DNA from 2 places in the Buttiauxella noackiae genome. Region 1 is predicted to be linked to the other one. Evidence: predicted binding sites of a transcription regulator. Region 1 holds the regulator's gene; the other holds the start of a gene.
What was found. The regulator CRP, encoded in region 1, controls carbon source genes, mostly activating them, when cyclic AMP is high. The targets are predictions, from matches to a motif close to ATGTGANNNNNNTCACAT.
Positions count from the first base shown of each region.

Region 2: the regulator CRP is predicted to act here: its motif matches at 4,012-4,029, upstream of IX31_RS03860 (YchE family NAAT transporter).

Region 1 covers NZ_JPRU01000003.1:11,920-20,004, reverse strand. The annotation lists gene IX31_RS15970 (YccS/YhfK family putative transporter) at 1-1,808, opposite strand, end outside; gene crp (cAMP-activated global transcriptional regulator CRP) at 1,985-2,617, opposite strand; gene IX31_RS15960 (OsmC family protein) at 2,933-3,337, shown strand; gene IX31_RS15955 (phosphoribulokinase) at 3,431-4,309, opposite strand; gene IX31_RS15950 (YheU family protein) at 4,423-4,641, opposite strand; gene IX31_RS15945 (hydrolase) at 4,643-5,659, opposite strand; gene IX31_RS15940 (LysE family translocator) at 5,722-6,321, shown strand; gene IX31_RS15935 (omptin family outer membrane protease) at 6,380-7,321, opposite strand; gene IX31_RS15930 (ABC transporter ATP-binding protein) at 7,571-8,085, opposite strand, start outside.
Region 2 covers NZ_JPRU01000001.1:862,242-870,326, reverse strand. The annotation lists gene tdk (thymidine kinase) at 374-979, shown strand; gene adhE (bifunctional acetaldehyde-CoA/alcohol dehydrogenase) at 1,103-3,787, opposite strand; gene IX31_RS03860 (YchE family NAAT transporter) at 4,266-4,913, shown strand; gene oppA (oligopeptide ABC transporter substrate-binding protein OppA) at 5,673-7,307, shown strand; gene oppB (oligopeptide ABC transporter permease OppB) at 7,433-8,085, shown strand, end outside.

The DNA.
Region 1 (8,085 bases):
ATATTGTGCTCGCGAGCCAAAGTCGTCATTGCGTTAATATGTTCGACAATAAATTGGCTGTGTGTCACCCACAGTTTCATATCCGCCAGATAATGCGAATTAAACCCAGGCTCCTGCATTGCTTGATTCAGGGAGTTAAACAGAGCGTTATGTGCCTGGTTGACCTTCATGCGTTCATAAGCCAGCGGCGTTGGTTCGGGGTCATTACTTAGAATCAGGCGAATGGCACTTTGATCCCTTTCCAGCGCATCGTGCGCGTTCTGGCGCAACAAGCCACTCTGCCATTGTGGCCATAGCCACACCATACCGCCAAAGGCTATCAAACAGCCTAGCAAGGTATCTATCAGGCGAGGGACGATGTACTGCTCGGCACTTAATGTTATCAATTGCAGGGTATAAACGGCTGTCACCGTAAAGCCTATCGTCGCCCAGCCGTAGCTTTTGCGAATAAACAAATAGCTCACCAGCGTAATGACCAACATCGCGCCCAGGGCAATGCTTTGCGGGAAGTGGAAGTGCAGCGCAATACCTGCGATGGCAAGGCCTGCGATGGTGCCAGCCGAACGGTGGAGAATTCGAACACGTGTGGCACCGTAGCCGTTTTGTGTCACGAACATCACCGTCATTAAAATCCAGTAGGGCTTGGGCAGATGTAAAAATGCACCTAACAGACTGGCTATCGTGAGCATCACACCCAATCTTGCTGCGTTGCGAAGCGCCGCTGACTTCAATGATAAATAGCTTTTTAATGCCGCCCACAGCGGCAAACGGCGCTGCCGGTCTTCCATTAAATCACGGACATAGAGTGGGCGTTGAGTGCGTAGCACGCGAGCGACACGGCTGAAGTGGTAATGACAAAATTGCCCTACCGGGTTATCTGGATTCTGTCGGGCGATTTTCTCAAGGGCATCGATCTGTTTTTCCATCGTAAAACGCTGTGGATAACGATGATAAAGAATATCGTCAGCCAGTACACGTAGCCGCGCCGCGATTGTCTGGGCATTCCAGCGAATAACCGCTTCTGCATGGCTTTTCTCGACGAGTTTTTGCACTTCCGCAGGCTGGTGAAGGCTTACCGAGATGTGTTCCTGTAAATCTAAAGCCACCTGAAAAGCACGCAGCAAGCGCTTGTAGCCGTTATGCTGATTCGCCGCCAGCATATGAAGCTGTTGGTAGCATTGAGTAATGAGATCTACTGCTTTTTGCTGACGAGCCAGTAGCGGAGGCAGCGCTTTTTCCGGATCGGTATGTTGAGTCAGCATGCCGTATTTTGCTTCACAGTAATCTGCTAACTGCCGATAGAGCAGGCTCAATGATTCGCGTAATGGCTGCTCGCGCCACATCCAGAACCAAAACCAGTTAAATACGCCGTACCAAATCGTACCGGAGACATAAAGTAGCATCGGCTTCCAGATTGGCATATTCCCGGCCATGCTGAGCGTAAAAATAGCGGCAATCAGTGAAGCGGGAAGTAGACGCGCGTGAAGTGAGCTGATTTCTGCCGTGACACCCAGTAAAAGTGCCATCACAACAAGAATGATAGGCAGTGGCACACTGGTATACAAAAGTAGCAACTGCATGATCAAGCTACTGATGGCAAAAAGGCTGCCGCCAATAATCAAACGTTTGAAGAAGCGCTTATGGGGAGTGTCAAGGCCCGCAATATTGCAGCAGGCAGGAACTAACGAGAAAAGCAGGCCAGACTGGAGATCGCCAACGAGTAAACCTACCGCCACAGGGAGGCACAGCACCAGCGTTTGTCGCAGTGCGTAATTCACCTCGGGATGGTAGATAACTCTTCGCCACATAAACCCTTCTTACTTAAAGCTGCAGCGGCGTTAGCTGCATTCATTCACCCGAATCACTTACTTGAGTAAGCTCATCGGGATGAACTCACTTGCTGCCTAAACGGGTTTCAGATTTGGTTTTTTTGAGACAAAAATGGCGTGTTATTGAAGTAACACGCCATTTTTTTAGACGGAGATTAACGAGTGCCGTATACGACGATCGTTTTACCGTGAGCGGAGATCAGATTTTGATCTTCCAGCATTTTCAAGATGCGACCAACAGTTTCGCGAGAGCAACCCACGATCTGACCGATTTCCTGACGGGTAATTTTAATCTGCATACCGTCCGGGTGGGTCATTGCATCAGGTTGTTTAGCAAGGTTCAGCAGTGTCTGCGCGATACGACCGGTAACGTCCAGGAATGCCAGGTTGCCTACTTTCTCAGAAGTGACTTGCAGACGGCGTGCCATCTGCGAAGAAAGGCGCATCAGAATGTCTGGGTTGACCTGGATTAGCTGGCGGAATTTTTTATATGAAATTTCAGCCACTTCACAGGCACTTTTAGCACGAACCCAGGCACTACGCTCCTGACCTTCTTCGAACAGCCCTAACTCACCAATGAAATCGCCCTGATTTAGATAGGAGAGGATCATTTCCTTGCCCTCTTCATCTTTAATCAGAACAGCCACAGAGCCCTTGACGATGTAATACAGCGTCTCTGCCTTCTCACCTTGGTGAATGAGTGTGCTCTTCGATGGATACTTATGAATGTGGCAATGGGACAAGAACCATTCGAGAGTCGGGTCTGTTTGCGGTTTGCCAAGCACCATGCGCGGTTATCCTCTGTTTTATAACTGGCTACCAACGACAGGACGCTAAACATCCTGTCTGGCGTTGCAAGTAATTAGAATATTCCCCACCTTGGGGAGATGGCATGCAAGTCATTCTTGCTGCCTGTAATTAGTGATGTCCTCTGCATACATGCATTACGTCAATGTATCGATGTAGCATCTGGATTGTTTTAGCATAGCTTTTGACAAGTGTCTCCTGTTGTATCGTTTCAGCTTGACGCATGTCGCCTTCCGTTGCCAGATTTGCTGAATCTGCGTACTCTGAACGGTAATTTATCTACAGGAGTAAGTAGCATGCAGGCACGAGTGAAATGGGTTGAAGGGTTTACCTTCCTGGGTGAATCCGCTTCAGGGCACCAGATTCTTATGGATGGCAATTCTGGTGATAAAGCACCAAGCCCAATGGAAATGGTGCTGATGTCCGTTGGCGGTTGCAGTGCAATTGACGTAGTTTCTATTTTGCAAAAAGGCCGCTACACCGTGACCGACTGTGAAGTGAAACTGACCTCTGAGCGCCGTGAAGAGGCTCCGCGTTTGTTTACACATATCAATCTGCATTTCATCGTGACAGGCAAAGAGTTAAAAGATGCTGCAGTTTCCCGCGCAGTAGATCTCTCTGCTGAGAAGTACTGCTCTGTTGCACTGATGCTTGAAAAAGCTGTCAATGTTACTCATAGCTATGAAGTGATTGAAGGCTAATTTATCCGTTATCCTTCGAGCAGCAGGGGGTTGTGAGTGCCGCCCACCAGCAAATCGAATGCTAACGGGCATAAGTCATGACAAGGGCGGTGATCAATCGCCCTGATTAATATTTCGCCCTTCCGCCAACCGTTTCACTAACGGTGTCATAATCAATTCCATCGCCAGCCCCATCTTGCCGCCCGGCACCACCAATGTATTGATATGCGAAATAAATGAGCCTTGTAGCATGGCGAGTAAATACGGGAAATCGATGTCATCCAGCCCGCGAAAATGAATCACCACAAAACTTTCATCCAGTGACGGGATGCCGCGAGCCGCAAATGGGTTCGACGTATCAACAGTTGGGACGCGCTGGAAGTTGATGTGGGTGCGAGAGAATTGCGGCGTGATGTAATTGATATAGTCATCCATAGAACGAACCACAGAATCCATTACCGCTTCACGGGAATGCCCGCGCTCGCTGGTATCTCGCACCAGTTTTTGTATCCACTCCAGGTTCACAATCGGTACCACACCAACCAGTAAATCCACGGCTTTGGCTACATCATGCTGTGGCGTGACCACACCGCCGTGCAAACCTTCATAAAACAAAACATCAGTGGGTTCTGGTAGTGGCTGCCATGGCGTAAAGGTTCCGGGGATTTGGTTCCAGGGTACTGCTTCATCGTAAGTATGTAGATACTTGCGTGACTTACCTTGCCCGGTTCTCCCGTACTCAATGAAAGTTTGCTCAAGTAAACCAAAGTCATTGGCTTCCGGGCCGAAATAGCTGATATGGCGCCCAAGGTCGCGTGCTTTACGAATAGCCATATCCATTTCAGGACGAGTGAAACGATGGAAACTGTCACCTTCAACTTCCGCTGCACGTAAATTGAGTTGCTGGAAGATTTTACGGAAAGCAAGGCTGGTGGTTGTCGTTCCCGCGCCGCTGGAACCTGTAACGGCAATAACCGGATGTTTGGCTGACATAAGGCAACAACTCCATGGGTGATAGCAAGTGTGTGTAAGTAAGGGCTGGCCCTCACTCTCAGGGAGATAGCTGGGTGAGGGTGGTTTTATTATGCAGTATAGAAGTTAAACGCTTAGCCGCGAAACTGCCCACGAGCCATAATATTTACCGTTTCATGGAGTTCCGACCATACCAGTACAGCCTCACCACTTTGCAGTTGGCGCTTAACGTCGGCCACTTTCTGCTCCAGTGAACGCTCTTGTTCACCATAATCTGTGCCTTCGCGTAATACAAAGGATTCAATCAGATTATCAAGCGTTTCGGGAGGCAGATCTTGCCAGGGAATCATCATATTACTGGTCCAAAAATTTAGACAGCCACTGGGGGATTCGTTGCTCAAGCCACATTTCAGGGCGGCGCAGCGTACCGCCAACAAATCCAACGTGCCCGCCGTAGCGTGTCAGTTGATATTCAATATTGGCAGGTAAGATAGCTTTATCAGGGATCACATGGTGATCCATAAATGGGTCATCTTTTGCGTGGATGATGAGCGTCGGTGTTTTGATTTGTGGCAGCAGCGGCATAGCGCTGCACTGGCGGTAGTAATCGATAGCGTCAGCAAAGCCGTGAATCTTTGAGGTAATCAAATCGTCAAATTCGCGCAGACGACGCATTCCTTTTAGCTGACGCATATCTACCGGGAGTGTGCCCGGATAACTTCTTAACTTACGCGCGGCATTTTTCTTCAGCAGATTCAAAAGATAGTGCTGATAAACACGGGAGAAGCCTTTTTCGATATGCTTGCTGCAATGCTCCAGCATCAGGGGGGCTGAAACCACTACACCGGCCTGAAGCGTACAATCGGCACCCTGTTTTGCCATCAGGCAGGCGAGCATATTGCCACCAAGTGAAAACCCGACCGCCGCTGTTGGTACTTTGCCATAACGCTCGGATAGCCAGTTTAAAAAGAAGCTGCCATCTTCTGTTTCACCCGAATGGTAGATACGCTTCATGCGATTAGGAACACCGCTGCAACCACGGAAATGCATTACCACGCCTAACCAGCCTTGCTTGCTGGCGGCCTCAATTAAACCGTGAGCGTATGGGCTGTGCAGGCTACCTTCTAGTCCATGAAAAACGACTAACCGTGGTTTATGCATTGCCAGGCGCGGGTCCTCGCTCCAGGCAAGATCAACAAAATCCCCATCCGGCATGTCCAGACGCTGCCAGTGAGGTTTGAAATTGAGGCGACGGCGAATCAAACGCGGAAGCATGGTTTGCAGGTGTGGATTACTCACACCTTTTAAAGGACGAAACTGTTCATCGTCTTCGTGATTAAAATTCAATGCTGCGGGACTTGTCGTGGCCATATCACACTGTTAGTTTCATTTAGTTTGCTAATCAACTTTACCGGGTGTGGAACACCCATTTCATGGAAACGCTTTTTTTCTCAATGCTAGGCTTTCTCTGGGTTGCTGCTATCACACCAGGCCCAAACAACATGCTACTCACTTCATCCGGCGCGAATTACGGATTCCTGCGCACCATACCATTGATGATAGGTATCATGCTTGGTATGCAGTGCATTTTATTATTGGTGGCTTTTGGTGTGGGTAGCTTAATTCTATTGTACCCCGCTTTACACCTCATTCTGAAAGTTGCCGGTAGTGCTTACCTTTTGTGGTTGGCCTGGAAAATTGGTACGGCGGCCTACGAACGTCTGGAAACAGATGCCCCACCTCCTGAGCCAATTCCATTCTGGCAGGGTGGTTTGCTGCAAGTCATTAATCCAAAAGCTTGGTTGATGGCGTTAGGTGCTGTCGCAAGTTTCAGTCTGGCGGGTTCTCAGTACCTGCATTCTGTGGTGTTAATCAGTATCGGTATTGCACTGGTGAACATTGTTGCGGGGATCATCTGGATTGCGTTTGGTAGCTTGATAGGCACGCTGCTGCGTAGTCGCCGTGCCTGGACTGTGTTTAACGTCTTTATGGGATTGCTGACTGCGGCGTGTGTGTTGCTGATTTGGCACTAAGAATGTAGTCAATGTTCAAACGCGTAACTGGCCCACAAGTGGGCCAGTTTGTTTTTGATTAAAAGCGATAGTGGATTCCGGCAGAAATGATGTAATTTTCGTTTTTAATTCCTGCAGCATCACCGTCTGTGTACTTTGTTTTGCCTGTAGCGCGGTTGATCATTTCACTCCCGCCCTTACCTTCTGAGTAATAGTTATAAGCAAACTCAGTGGAGACTTTTGCATTAGGCGTAATATAATATCCGACTTCGATTGCGGCCGCATAATAATGAGAGCTGGTTGTTTTTTCACGGAATGTGGTATCTCGGGAATAGTGCTCATCATTATCTTTCGCAGTTACCCAATCGCTGAATTTCAATAATGTATTAACCTCAATACCTTGATATAGGTATTGACCTGCAAGGCCGATATAGGGTAGCGAAAATTTTTGTTGGTAACCAATAGTGCGCTTACCATCTGTGAAAGAGCCAATATCAGTCCCATTGTCGTAATTATAGTTACCACCATATGCACTCCAGCTAAATCGAGTTTGTTGATAACCTGCCACTGCTGCTACTTTATAATTGTCAGTTTTTAATAACCAACCCCTGATGCTGAGATCAAATTCATTAGCGTAATTGAGACGGGTATTGGAATGATGTGACCAGTCGCTCCAGCCAGATTTGTTATCGTCAAGCCAGTCATAGTCGTCCATTGTGTTGCCGCGTGAGGCTAGAGAGGTCCAGCCTCTGGCATTAAGTGTGAGCCTTTGCCAGGCATCCCAGTTTACTTCCCCTTTAAGAACAGGAGTGTTTTTTATTTTCCAATCAAGTTGGCTTATTTTTTCACCGCTTTTGTTATCATATACTCGCTCTGTAGATTTCCCGCCCAGAATACCTAACGATGTTCCTACAGATAAACTTTCTGATTTTAGTGAGGGTGTTAAGTCGTCAAGGTTATTTGCATATGCAAGATGGTTAAATGCAGAAAGCATAATAATAGATGTAATTAGTCGTCTCATTATATTCATTCCATTGAGGTGAGTTTTTATATGTTATGACCATTCTTGTTAAGAAGGCTGTAAAATATAGCGCGCGCGATAACGAATAAATTTGTTATCTTTTGCCGTTGTACTCTATTCGTTGACGAATACACAATGTGACAAATCTATCGTTGCGATAAGATTCAAATATGCGATGAAATAGGAGATTACCCGGGATGTTATCTTATAGAAATCTCCCGGGATAAGTGATAGTTTTCGTGAGTTAATTTATTCGCTTTGCATCATCTGTTCTAACTGCTCATGAGCATCCAGCCATTCCATTTCGCACTCTTCCAACGCCGACTTCACTTTTACCTGAGTTTGTAGGCATTCAGTCATTTCTGCCTTGCGACTTTGGTCGTAAATGGCACTGTCAGCCAGCTTTTCTTCGACGGCTGCAAGCTGCACGTTCAGTTTTTCCATCTGCTTTTCAAGCTGCGTGATTTGCTTACGTAATGGCTGCGTTTGAGTGCGTAATTCCGCCTCGCGGCGTTTTTGATCTTTACGCGCTTGCGCACTGTTTACGTTATCTTTTGCTGAATCAAGCGGTTGGTTTTCCTGCTTTTGCAGATCGACAAGCCACTGCTGATAATCTTCCAGATCGCCGTCAAACGCTTCAACTTTCCCGTCGTGTACCAGATAGAGATCGTCGGTAGTGGAACGCAACAGGTGACGGTCGTGCGAAACCACAACCAGTGCGCCTTCGAAATCAATCAATGCTTCGGTCAGCGCCTGACGCATAT
Region 2 (8,085 bases), on a different contig from region 1:
ACTTTTTCTACAACAACCCTGATAGTTTCGGGGTTGCCGAAGTAGTAAATTGAGACATAAACGCATTAATGGTGAAATATCAACCTTTGGTATTATTGCCTGTAATGGTGGATATTTTTAATAGATAATTATTATTAGTGATTCAATGGATTTCAGGGAATAGCAGCAAAAACACTGAAAACTCCGTAAGTTAAGTGCAACGAGGTGAACATTGAACATACACCGGTTTCAGGCACTCCACTCTATGGTTTATATATCTCTCGAACAATCTATGAATTCTTCCCGAAGTCATAAGGTGAAAGCAACTCCCTAACAGCTTATGATATAATCCTGTGTTAATAATATTTACATTTTAACTCAGGCTAGCTGACCAATGGCACAACTTTACTTTTACTATTCCGCAATGAACGCGGGTAAATCTACGGCATTACTGCAATCGTCATACAACTATCAAGAGCGCGGAATGCGCACGCTGGTGTATACCGCAGAAATTGACAATCGGTTTGGTTCTGGAAAGGTGAGTTCGCGTATTGGATTATCGTCGCCCGCAAAGCTCTACAATGGCTCAACGCAATTATTCAATGAAATACGTGAGGAGCATCAGCGTGATGCTGTGCATTGTGTTCTGGTTGATGAATGCCAGTTCCTGACACGCGATCAAGTGCTGGCGTTATCAGACGTCGTAGATGAATTAGATATTCCCGTATTATGTTATGGGCTTCGTACTGATTTCCAGGGCGAGCTATTTGGTGGAAGCCAATATTTATTAGCGTGGTCAGACAAGCTCGTGGAATTAAAAACCATCTGTTTTTGTGGACGTAAAGCCAGCATGGTTTTGCGTCTCGACCAGGAGGGGCGCCCGTATAACCAGGGAGAGCAGGTTGTGATTGGTGGGAACGAGCGCTATGTGTCAGTTTGCCGTAAACACTATAAAGAAGCGTTGCAAACAGGCTCTCTGGAAGGCATTCAGAGCGAATAAAATTTAACGGGAAGGCAAAGGGATGCCTTTCTCATTCATCGCCGTGAGATGCTTTGTACGACGTTTTTAGAAATCAGAAACAAAAAAACCCGCCGAAGCGGGTTTTTTTGTTAGCAATAACAATTAAGCGGTTTTCTTCGCTTTCTTGTCAGCTTTAGCAACAGGAGCGACTGCTTTAGCCTGCGCTGCTTCGTTGCCATCTTCGGTGAATTCACGACCGTAGAAGGTATCCATCAGAATTTGTTTCAGTTCAGAGATCAGTGGGTAACGTGGGTTGGCACCGGTACACTGGTCATCGAACGCATCTTCAGACAGTTTATCAACGTGAGCCAGGAAGTCAGCTTCCTGAACGCCAGCTTCGCGGATGGACTTAGGAATACCCAGTTCAGCCTTGATGCTGTCAAGCCATGCCAGCAGTTTCTCGATCTTAGCAGCAGTACGGTCGCCCGGTGCGCTCAGACCCAGATGGTCTGCGATTTCAGCATAACGACGACGCGCTTGTGGGCGGTCATACTGGCTGAATGCAGTCTGCTTGGTTGGGTTGTCGTTCGCGTTATAACGGATAACGTTGGAGATCAACAGGGCGTTCGCCAGACCGTGAGGAATGTGGAACTGTGAACCCAGTTTGTGAGCCATTGAGTGACACACACCCAGGAAGGCGTTAGCAAACGCGATACCTGCGATAGTCGCAGCGTTGTGTACACGCTCACGAGCAACTGGGTTTTTAGAGCCTTCGTTGTAAGATGCTGGCAGGTTTTCTTTCAGCAGTTTCAGCGCTTGCAGAGCCTGACCGTCAGAGAACTCGCTCGCCAGAACAGAAACATAAGCTTCAAGTGCGTGAGTCACGGCATCCAGACCACCGAATGCACACAGAGACTTAGGCATGTCCATGACCAGGTTGGCATCAACAATCGCCATATCTGGAGTCAGAGCGTAGTCAGCCAGTGGGTATTTCTGGCCAGTTGCATCATCAGTTACAACGGCAAACGGAGTCACTTCTGAACCAGTACCGGAAGTGGTGGTAACCGCGATCATTTTCGCTTTTACGCCCATTTTCGGGAACTTGTAGATACGCTTACGGATGTCCATGAAGCGCAGAGCCAGTTCTTCGAAGTGAGTTTCTGGGTGCTCGTACATAACCCACATGATTTTCGCAGCATCCATCGGGGAACCGCCGCCCAGCGCGATAATCACGTCTGGTTTGAAGGAGTTCGCCAGTTCTGCACCTTTACGTACTACGGACAGAGTTGGATCAGCTTCTACTTCGAAGAAGACTTCAGTTTCAACGCCAGCTGCTTTCAGAACAGAGGTGATCTGGTCTGCGTAACCGTTGTTGAACAGGAAACGGTCGGTAACGATCATCGCACGTTTGTGACCATCAGTAATCACTTCGTCCAGCGCGATTGGCAGGGAGCCACGGCGGAAGTAGATAGATTTCGGAAGTTTATGCCACAACATGTTCTCAGCTCGCTTAGCAACGGTTTTCTTGTTGATCAGGTGCTTAGGACCCACGTTCTCAGAGATGGAGTTACCACCCCATGAGCCACAACCCAGAGTCAGGGAAGGCGCGAGTTTGAAGTTGTACAGGTCACCGATACCACCCTGAGAAGCAGGGGTGTTGATCAGGATACGTGCAGTTTTCATTTTGTCGCCGAAGTGCTTAACGCGCTCTGGCTGGTTGTCCTGGTCTGTGTACAAGCAAGAGGTGTGGCCGATGCCGCCCATCTCAACCAGTTTCTCAGCTTTAACAACCGCATCTTCGAAGCTCTTAGCACGGTACATAGCCAGAGTTGGAGACAGTTTTTCGTGAGCAAACGGCTCAGATTCGTCAACAACGCTAACTTCACCAATCAGGATCTTGGTGTCAGCCGGTACTGTGAAGCCTGCCAGTTCAGCAATTTTAGTTGCTGGCTGACCAACAATAGCTGCGTTCAGTGCGCCGTTTTTCAGAATGATATTCTGTACGGCTTTCAGCTCTTCGCCCTGCAGCATGTAGCCGCCGTGAGAAGCGAAACGCGCACGTACTGCATCATATGCAGAGTCAACAACAATGACGGACTGTTCAGAAGCACAGATTACGCCGTTATCGAAGGTTTTAGACATCAGGATAGAAGCAACAACACGTTTGATGTCGGCAGTTTCGTCAACAACAACAGGGGTGTTACCTGCGCCTACGCCGATTGCTGGTTTACCGGAGCTATAAGCGGCTTTAACCATGCCTGGGCCACCGGTTGCCAGAATCATATTGATATCTGGGTGGTGCATCAGTGCGTTAGACAGTTCAACAGAAGGCTGGTCAATCCAACCAATCAGATCTTTAGGTGCACCGGCAGCGATTGCAGCTTGCAGAACGATGTCTGCTGCTTTATTGGTCGCATCTTTTGCACGTGGGTGTGGAGAGAAGATGATCGCGTTACGCGTCTTCAGGCTGATCAGAGATTTAAAGATAGCCGTTGAAGTTGGGTTAGTGGTTGGCACGATACCGCAGATGATACCGATTGGCTCAGCGATGGTGATAGTACCGAAGGTGTGGTCTTCATCCAACACACCGCAGGTTTTCTCATCTTTATAGGCGTTGTAGATATACTCTGAAGCAAAGTGGTTTTTGATCACTTTATCTTCAACGATACCCATGCCAGATTCGGCAACGGCCAGTTTCGCGAGAGGGATTCGAGCATCTGCAGCAGCCAGAGCGGCGGCGCGGAAGATTTTATCAACTTGCTCTTGAGTAAAGTTGGCATATTCACGCTGGGCTTTCTTGACGCGCTCTACGAGTGCGTTAAGTTCAGCGACATTAGTTACAGCCATAATGCTCTCCTGATAATGTTTAAACTCTTTTAGTAAATGAGCTGCTCGAGACGACAGTATAGTCAGCGGGCAACAGCTTGCGTAAAAGACGGGCCACGACTATCCAAAAACTTCCCAAAACATCTTGCTGATTTACTAAAAGAGCCTTATCGAAAAACCTATTCATCGTGTGAATTAAATGCTCTTCGGATGTATCCAAGAGTACTCACTTCTGAGTAGGTTTTTTGTGATTTACATCACATTATATTAAGGCTGACTCCATTCAGCATGACTGATTTAGGTTACTGATAAGTCTTTAAAATTTCCGTCACAGCAATAGCGAAACAAATTACCATATTTTCAACATGTGGGTAACAATATCGTTTAATATCGCATTTGCTTATAAAAGTAGTTATATATGCTGCGAAAGTGCGTGGCGCCAACACCTGTTTTCCATTACATTACGCCGGCCTTTGCTACTTTATTTGCGGAGTTTTGAGTGGCTCAATCCTTGTTCGATTTGCCTACCTATTTTAAGTTCTTTATTGGCTTGTTCGCGCTGGTAAACCCAGTGGGAATCATCCCTGTATTTATCAGTATGACCAGCTACCAAACGGCGTTGGCCAGGAATAAAACAAACCTCACTGCGAATCTCTCAGTAGCGATTATTTTATGGACGTCATTGTTCCTTGGTGATGGGATCCTGCAATTATTCGGCATATCAATTGATTCCTTCCGTATTGCTGGTGGTATCCTGGTGGTCACTATTGCGATGTCGATGATCAGCGGCAAACTCGGGGAAGATAAACAGAATAAACAAGAAAAATCAGAAAGCGCTATCCGTGAAAGTGTGGGTGTCGTGCCATTGGCATTGCCTTTAATGGCAGGCCCCGGTGCAATCAGTTCGACTATTGTATGGGGCACGCGTTACCATAGCTGGAATTATTTGGTTGGTTTTTCAATCGCTATTGCACTCTTTGCTTTTTGTTGCTGGCTGGTTTTCCGCCTTGCGCCGTGGTTAGTCCGTTTGTTGGGGCAAACTGGTATCAACGTTATTACCCGTATAATGGGGTTGTTGTTGATGGCGCTGGGTATTGAATTTATAGTGACTGGCCTGAAAACTATCTTCCCAGGGTTATTAAGTTAGTTCTGCTGAAAGAGGCAAATGAAAAAGCAGAATAACTATTCTGCTTTTTTTGTTAATTTTTTACCAATGCGATTAAAGCATAAGCATTTTTTTAGTTTTCATAAGAAAGTTATTCATAAGAAAATGCTTTGGAAACCGCGTATTAACTCCCTTCAGTTTTCCCCGCTGTACATAAAACTGACAATCAGTTCGTTATTTAACTCACACTACACAATGATGCTTGCTGCCGCTTTATTGAGATGATATTAGTAAATCATGCCATCAAGCAGATGAATGTGCTAAAAAATAACCAATTGTTAAATTTTCGTGAATGATAATTGAGTGCCGTAAGCCCAGGTGAAATCCATCTTTCTTTTCAGCGGTATATCTTTTATTTTTAAAGAGTTAACCGATTCTCTGGCACGGGAAAAACATCGTTACGAACCGCTCTCTGAATAGATAAAAGAGAAATGGTTAACAAATTTGCAAATTGTATTGGCGGGCATCAGAGGCTTTTGATACTTTCCGGGCAACACAATTATCTGAGAAATGTTTCATTTACAGATGACTCATAAAAATCAACCTGGGTACAGGGTAGGTTGATTAAGAATCGACGGAGCAGGGTGCCAATAAGAGCATCCCAAAAAATAAAGTCGGTGATAGCAAGCAAGACAGAAGTTAATCCGGGCAGTCGCATAACGCTCTTGCACTGTTAAGGAACCCTAAGGGGAAGAGGCTGGCTTTCGGGTCGGTAATTATAATGAGTGGAGTATCAACACAATGTCCATCATCACAAAAAAAAGTCTGGTAGCAGCAAGTATTTTATCCGCGCTAATCGTAGGCAATGTGGCCATGGCGGCCGAAGTTCCTGCAGGTGTTCAACTGTCAGAAAAGCAAACGTTGATTCGAAATAACGGTGCTGAACCACAGTCTCTGGACCCAAATAAGATTGAAGGTGTTCCTGAGTCAAACGTTAGCCGTGATCTTTTTGAAGGCTTACTGATTACTTCTCCAAAAGACGGACACCCAATTCCTGGTGTAGCTGAGTCCTGGGATAACAAAGATTTCAAAGTCTGGACCTTCCATCTGCGTAAAGATGCTAAATGGTCTAACGGCGAACCCGTCACAGCGCAAGATTTTGTTTATAGCTGGCAGCGTCTGGTTGATCCAAATACCGCTTCCCCATATGCAAGCTACCCACAATACGGCCATATCGTAAACGTTGATGCCATCATTGACGGTAAAATGAAACCAAGTGAATTGGGCGTAAAAGCCATTGACGACCACACTCTGGAAGTCACTTTGAGCGAGCCTGTTCCTTATTTCTACAAACTTTTGGTTAACCCGGCGATGTCCCCGGTGAATAAAACCGCCATTGAGAAGTTTGGTGAGAAGTGGACCCAACCTGCAAACATCGTCAGCAACGGTGCCTACAAACTGAAAGACTGGGTTGTTAACGAACGCATCGTAATGGAGCGTAATACCAATTATTGGGATAACGCTAAGACTGTTATTTCACAAATTACTTATCTGCCAATCTCTTCCGAAGTCACGGATGTGAACCGCTACCGCAGCGGCGAGATTGACATGACGTATAACAACCTGCCGATCGAACTGTTCCAGAAGCTGAAAAAAGAAATTCCAGCTGAAGTACACGTTGACCCGTATCTGTGTACTTACTACTACGAAATCAACAACCAGAAAGCTCCATTTAATGATGCGCGCGTTCGTACTGCTCTGAAACTGGGCCTGGATCGTGACATTATCGTTAATAAAGTGAAGGCGCAGGGCGATCTGCCTGCATATGGCTACACCCCTCCTTATGCTGACGGCGCAAAACTGACTAAGCCTGAGTGGTTCTCATGGACCCAGGAAAAACGCAACGAAGAAGCTAAGAAATTGCTGGCTGAAGCGGGTTACACCAAAGATAAACCGCTGACCTTCGACCTACTGTACAACACCTCAGATCTGCACAAGAAACTGGCAATCGCTGCCGCGTCTATCTGGCAGAAAAACCTCGGTGTGAACGTTAAGCTGGTAAACCAGGAGTGGAAAACCTTCCTCGATACTCGTCACCAGGGCAACTACAACGTTGCGCGTGCTGGTTGGTGTGCGGATTACAACGAGCCGACCTCCTTCCTGAACACCATGCTTTCTACAAGCTCAATGAACACCGCGCATTATAAGAGCCCAGCCTTTGATGCCATTATGGCGGAATCGCTGAAAGCGACGGATGATGCACAACGTGCTGCTGCATACGATAAAGCGGAACAGCAATTGGGCAAAGATTCTGCAATCGTTCCGGTTTATTATTACGTGAATGCCCGTCTGGTGAAACCATGGGTTGGCGGTTATACCGGTAAAGACCCGATGGATAATATCTATACTAAAGATATGTATATCATCAAACATTAATGGCAATTCGTGGGGCAAGTTTTAGCCTTTCTACTTCACGCTGAACGTGAATTATTTAGGGTAATTTTTGCCCCATCGTGTCTTATTTTATCGCACTCTAAAGGCACAGCCAGAAGGTATGGGCAATGTTGAAATTTATTCTGCGTCGTTGTCTGGAAGCAATTCCGACACTCTTTATTCTTATAACAATTTCATTCTTCATGATGCGCCTTGCTCCAGGTAGCCCTTTTACCAGTGAACGCGCACTGCCGCCGGAAGTTATGGCGAACATTGAAGCCAAATACCATTTAAACGATCCGATCTCGACCCAGTATTTCAGCTATCTGAAACAACTGGCGCACGGTGATTTTGGCCCGTCATTTAAATATAAAGATTATTCAGTGAACGACCTGGTGGCTTCGAGCTTCCCTGTCTCGGCCAAATTGGGTGCTGCTGCATTTATCTTTGCCGTCGTGTTAGGCGTTTTGGCTGGGGTTATTGCCGCACTGAATCAAAATACCAAATGGGATTACGCCGTAATGGGGGTGGCCATGACGGGGGTAGTTATCCCGAGCTTCGTGGTGGCGCCATTACTGGTTCTTATATTTGCGATAACCCTCAAGTGGTTGCCCGGAGGCGGGTGGAACGGCGGGGCCATTCAATACATGATCTTACCAATGGTCGCGTTGTCTTTGGCTTATATTGCCAGTATCGCGCGTATCACTCGTGGCTCAATGATTGAAGTTCTGCACTCCAACTTTATCCGTACCGCACGTGCGAAAGGGTTACCGATGCGCCG